2 regions of the Oceanobacillus locisalsi genome follow, and region 2 is predicted to be linked to the other one. Evidence: riboswitches for the same ligand, from Rfam matches in the RefSeq annotation. Region 2 holds a riboswitch; the other holds the start of a gene.
The links. Region 2 has a riboswitch for lysine ahead of dapA (4-hydroxy-tetrahydrodipicolinate synthase). Riboswitches for the same ligand answer to the same signal wherever they lie in the genome.

Region 1: it holds a riboswitch for lysine, as region 2 does, so the genes downstream of both, ACFQ19_RS10520 (Na+/H+ antiporter NhaC family protein) here and dapA (4-hydroxy-tetrahydrodipicolinate synthase) in region 2, are expected to answer to the same signal.

What each region holds. Positions count from the first base shown of each region.
Region 1 is NZ_JBHTKK010000011.1:79,053-82,248, forward strand. Features, by position in the region: gene ACFQ19_RS10510 (YunC family protein) at 82-390, shown strand; gene yunB (sporulation protein YunB) at 537-1,331, shown strand; lysine riboswitch at 1,399-1,576, shown strand; gene ACFQ19_RS10520 (Na+/H+ antiporter NhaC family protein) at 1,823-3,196, shown strand, end outside.
Region 2 is NZ_JBHTKK010000009.1:38,600-41,795, forward strand. Features, by position in the region: gene ACFQ19_RS09035 (DUF819 family protein) at 1-291, opposite strand, end outside; gene dapA (4-hydroxy-tetrahydrodipicolinate synthase) at 457-1,338, opposite strand; lysine riboswitch at 1,573-1,753, opposite strand; gene cysK (cysteine synthase A) at 1,958-2,884, opposite strand; gene ACFQ19_RS09050 (5'-3' exonuclease) at 3,177-3,196, opposite strand, start outside.

The sequences.
Region 1 (3,196 bases), on a different contig from region 2:
ATATTTCTGGGTCTGCCTGTGACGTTCTGCTTCCCCTCTGCATACACTTATCACGAGAGAAAAACAGAGGGGGCTTTTATAATGATTACGGTAGAACCTCTTGAGGTGGATGGGATTATTTTTACTGCAGTGAGTGTAGAATTGCCGCAAACGACTTTATTGACCATTAGTAATGATGTCGGATATATTATGTGCGCAGCGCTTGATGTGGACATTTTTAATGAAATACCTAAACTGAAAGAAAGAAATGTCATTGCCGGGCGGGCAATGGGAGTACGAACCATTGACCAGTTGCTGCATGCGCCGTTGCAAAAAGTAACGGACGCATCCAAAGAGCATGGTTGGGAAGTTGGAATGACAGGGAAAGAAGCATTGCTTAAAATATCATAATACACTTGGGAGGCACTTCTTTTGTTTCGGATATGAAACAGAAGAAGTGTTTTTTAATGCAGTCGAATAAATTTGAATAAGAATGAAAAAGACTTCAGTTCTAATCTCCTTCAATCCTTGCATAAATTATGAAGAAGGGGGTCGTTGTGTTGAAATTTAAAAAGCGATACCGCTATCGAAAAAGCCGAAAAAGAAGAATACCTCCATCTCGACGCTCTGTTCTAGTGTTGACTTTTATTTTATTTTTTGCTGCGGTTGGTTTCAGTTTTTATTTAATTAACGTGAAGATTGAACCAATCGTAATTGATATAGCGGAAAGAAGAGCAGATGAATTTGCTACAAGAGCGATTAATACAGCTGTATATTATGTAGAGGAATATGGATTTGATGATATTCTTAACATCACATATGATAACGAAGGGAATTTGGTAACATATAACAGGGATCCGGCAATTATCAGTGAAATTAATCGGGTTGCTACTGACCGGGTGGAGGAGTTTTTTGCTCATGTAAATCGGGGAGAGCAGCTTGAATTTGATCATAATCTGCAAGAGCCATCTGAATATGAAGGCGGTGCAGAAGGAAGAGCTGAAATAGATCCAACATTAATTGAGATTCCATTAGGGCAAGTAACTGGAAATTCTGTACTGGCTAATTTAGGGCCAAGAATACCGATTAATATGGAAGTAATCGGAGCGGTCCGGACGAACGTGGTCAGTGAGGAAGAAGAGTTTGGCATTAACGGAGCCTGGGTGTCTTTATATATTAATGTCGAAGCTGATGTACAAATTATCGTGCCTTTTACTTCCGAAGTAAGAACGGTACATACGGAATTATATTTAGATGGAGGAGCCATTATGGGGAAAGTGCCTGATTTTTACGGAGGGGACGGAAACACGCCGGATATTGCTATTCCAAAAGAGGATTTGCAGAGGGAGTAAATATGTAGTATAGTACAAATGGGCGCAGAAGCTATTAAAATAGACATTTGAATAATACCTAACAGATCGGTGAGGTAGAGGTGCAAATCAGATAAGTACCCGGCTGGAGAATGACAACAGGGAAAGCTGGGAAAAGGTTGGTTTGCCGAAGCATATAGAGGAGTCTTACTTTATATTGCTGGCATGTAACTGAAAAAGTTATATGCTGTCATGTAAAAAACATTACATGGAGAACTATTGATCGAAATGGAGGATAACGTGAATTGTTGAAACAATGGTAGGTTATTTTCTATCATTGTTTTTTTGCGTTTACAGGGAAATTTGTATAATCGTACGAACCGTGGAGAAGTGTGAATATCCCTGTCTGCCTTCTTTTTTCGACACAGTTCATGCATAGGTTAAAAAAAGATATTGGCTCATGATGCCATGCTGTATGATTACCTTTATGCATGATTTGAAGATACAGGAAATGAATAGATGGGGGTTTAAACATGGAAGCTACGTATTGGTCACTTTTGCCTGCAGTTGTCATGCTGATATTAGTGATCGCAACAAGAAAAGTGCTTATTTCTATTGGCACAGGTATTTTGGTTGGAGCATTATTATTAAATGATTTTCATATATGGGGAACCATCCAGGAAATATGGACCGTATTTTACACGATTTTTTATGCAGATGGAGCGCTTGTAACCGGCAATATATTACTCATTCTTTTTCTGCTATTCTTAGGGGTGCTTACTGCATTTTTACAGTCTTCCGGCGGAGCGAAAGCATTTGGAGACTGGATGCTTGCACGGGTGAAGACCCGTACTGGCGCGGAAGTGATGACTATCATTACCGGATTGATTATTTTTATTGATGATTATTTTAATAGTTTAGCAGTAGGTCAGATTGCCAGACCTGTTACCGATCGGCAAAAAATTTCCCGTGCAAAACTGGCGTACTATATTGATTCCAGTTCTGCGCCGGTGACGGTCATCGCGCCGATATCCAGCTGGGGAGCATATATTATCGGCTTATTAGGCGGTTTATTTGTAGCGAATGGCATTACAGATATTCAGCCGATGGAAGCATTTATACAAATGATCCCACTTAATTTTTACGCGATTGCTTCTATTATTCTTGTGTTTATTGTTGCGTATTTCCATTTTGATATTGGTTCCATGTATACACATGAAAAAAGAGCAAAAGAAGACGGAGCATTGCTGGATCCAAAAAGAAATCAAGTTTCAGGCGATTTGAGTGATGTATTTGACCCGCATGAAGAGGGGAAAATCTTTCATCTGATTGTTCCGATTATCGTATTATTTGCCGTGACAGTCATTGCAATGGTTGGAACGGGTATCATGGAAACAGAAGGCAGTGCATCTATTCTGGACGCTTTTGCAAATACAAACGTCAACCTTTCCTTAATTATCGGCGGGATTGCAGCAGTGATAGCTTCTGTTATTTTTCATATCCAGCAAAGCCATCCGCGTTCAAGGTTACAGCAGATTTTTATAGAAGGTTTTAAGACGATGATTCCGGCAATTAATATTTTAATTCTTGCCTGGATGATTGGTGCGATTATTGGAGAATTGGAGACAGGAAGTTATTTGGCGGGTGTAGTCAATAACGCATCTGTTTCACCTGATTTTCTTCCGGCGATTTTGTTCTTGATTGCGGGATTAATGGCCTTGGCAACAGGGTCTTCATGGGGAACTTTTGGTATTATGCTTCCCATCGCTGTGGAAATCATGGCAAATACGGATATGACGTTATTATTGCCTGCATTGGCAGCTGTGCTTGCAGGAGCCGTTTTTGGAGACCATTGTACGCCAATTTCTGATACAACGGTTTTATCTGCAACGGGGGCAGGAGCACAT
Region 2 (3,196 bases):
AAGCAATAATCTGCTGCTTTCTTTCCATATTTTTTTAATATTTACGTGAAATAATAAAAGCGGTATCGCCAATGGAACAATCACAGACCAGACCGCATCATATACTGGTGATTCTAACGGAATTACACCCGTATTAGATAAAATCATAGCACCGACTAACGCAATAATTGCTCCAGTAACTTTAGACGCCCAACTGTAACGCTGTTCCAAATAAATACTGACAGATGCCCAAATAATAATAATTCCCCATAGTGTAATACTATCGTCAGCTTGAATGAACGTTTCGCTCATCGATTTCCCTTCCCTTCCCTGTTGTACATGATGTGTATTATATTTTATCATTTCCTCTTACCAAGTTAATAGGTATTGTGGCATGTTTTCAGAAATATCGTATATACCATAAAAACATATTAAAACCTCTCTAAGCACCTTAGAGAGGTTTATAATCGGATAGAATTATTTTACTTGCTCAAACAAGTCTAATTTTTGATTTAATGATTGCAGCTGCTCATCATTTAATGGAAGCAATGGTAAACGAACGCCGCCGACATTTACACCCTTCCGGTTCAATGCTGCTTTTACCGGAGCCGGGCTTGGTGCTGCAAATATTTCCTGCATAACCGGTAAAATACGCTGGTGAATAGAAGCCGCTTTTTTCACTGCCCCTTGTTCGTATGCAGCAATCATCTCCTGCATCTCATTGCCGATAACATGAGCAGAAACCGAAACAATTCCTGCCGCTCCGACTGCTAGCGTTGGCAATGTGATTGCATCTTCTCCGCTATAAACAGAAAAGCTCGCGTCTGTTTGTGCCACCATTTCAGTTACCTTATCCATATTACCGCTTGCATCTTTAATGGATACGATATTATCAACCGCAGATAAGCGGATAACCGTTTCTGCTGCCAAATCAACCGAAGTTCTTCCAGGTACATTATATAGCATCACAGGCAGTTGTACGGAATCAGCTATCGTTTTAAAGTGCGCATATAAACCGTCCTGAGAAGGTTTGTTATAATAAGGCGTTACCAGCATAATGGCATCTACACCTGTTTTTTCAGCAGCTTGCGATAACGCAACAGATCCTTTTGTCTGATTGGACCCTGTGCCTGCAATTACCGTAATTCTTCCATTTACTTTCTGTACCGTATGTGAAAATAATGCCAGCTTTTCTTCATTTGATAACGTTGGAGATTCGCCAGTCGTTCCTGCGACCACCAATCCATCGGAACCATTGGCAATCAGATGCTCGATTAAATAATCCAAAGCTTCGTAATCAATCTCTTGCTGTTCATTAAATGGCGTTACCATCGCCGTTACCACTTTCCCAAAATTCATAACAACACACCCTTTTTATAGTATCAACATTTCATAATGAAAAATAGACGGCAGCACTTTATTAAAGTGCCTCGAAAACTAGAGGGTGGAAAGTAATAAAGATAAGCAGAGTCAGTGTTATTTTTTACTGCTCCCAAGTTTATTTTCTCTTATCATGATCCATTACTTCAACAATTTCCACAAAATAAAATGCACCAACGGAGACCGCTGCTGCATAAACATTTTCATGTCCTCTCAGCTGATAGCCCTCCACATAGTTCCCTATATGACAGCACCGGATTTATTCAATCCTGGTTCCAGTACAATAAGAACAGGGCTTATTGTGCTTCGGCAAATTCCCCTTTCTATATGCTTCATCGCCGGCCTGTTCTGACTCCGCATATATACTGATGGTTTCTGCACCTCTATCGTTCACCTATGAATAATGAATTTGTCTGTATTATAGCAAGAATAAAAAAGAAAAACAATGAAAAATAAAGGTTTTTTTGTATTGGTATGACATTGCCCGGAGTACACACTGCTCCGCCAGTAAAATAATGCTTTAAAATAATGAATCAGTATTTTTACTTCTTTACTGGTAAACTATGCAACATCAGAAAATAGGTGATTCGCCTGCTTTTTATTTATCTTCTTGCAGAAAATCCATGGACAGGTATCTCTCTCCAGTGTCTGGTGCGATACAAACTACCTTTTGCTCAGGATCAAGACGCTTGGCAACTTCTATTGCTGCATAAACAGCCGCTGCTCCAGACGGTCCAATAAATAACCCCTCTTTCTGTGAAAGTTCTTTTAATAAATGCAGTGCCTGCTCATCATTAATTTGAATAATCTCATCATAAATAGAAGTATTTAAAATTTCAGGTACAAAGCCCGGACTTGTTCCCACCAATTTATGCGAACCCGGTTCTCCCCCGGATAATACCGGGGAACCTTTAGGCTCTACCACAGAAATATGTAAATCCGGAATATACTCTTTCAATGATTCACCTGTACCTGTTACCGTTCCTCCTGTGCCTGCTGTACAAATAAAAGCATCTAATTGATGATTCATGTCTGTTAAAATTTCCGTAGCTGTTGTTTTACGATGGGCATCAGGATTCGAGATATTTTTAAATTGCTGCGGGATGAAACTTGCAGGTATTTCCTCTTGCAATTCCAACGCTTTATTAATGGCACCCGGCATTCTTTCATCACTTGGCGTTAATACTACCTTCGCTCCATAGGCTTTTAAAAGATTTCTTCTTTCTGCCGTACTGTTATCCGGCATCACCAAAATGGCCTCATAACCCTTGGCAGAGGCAGCCATCGCAAGCCCTATCCCGGTGTTCCCGCTTGTTGGTTCGATAATTGTGTCCCCCGGATAAATCAGTCCTTCCTGTTCAGCCACATTAATCATATGCGCAGCAGCCCGGTCCTTGACACTCCCACTCGGGTTAAACATTTCCAGCTTCACATAAATTTCCGCAGCATTTTCCGGCTGCAGTTTATTTAATTTCACCATAGGCGTATTGCCAATCAATTCCGTAATGTTATCTACTACTCTCATACTTTTTCTCCCTTCTGTCTATTCTATCGCTTTCATTATCATTTCTCTTTATTTCTTCTTCCAAACTTATCTTCTTCTATTATAACGGCGGAAATCCTTTTTACCAAATGTCACCCTTTCAGCTTCCAAATTTTTAACAATAACAAATACTTATATACCTTTGGCGCCCGTTTGTCACGAGTCATTTCCAATTCTGTTCGCCTTTTAGCCAAATTGTCCTCACAAAAAAGAGGGGTATCCGATATACCCCTAATAGGTATAACGGATACCCCTCTTTTTTTATCAGTTCATCCTAAAATGATATGGGTGAAT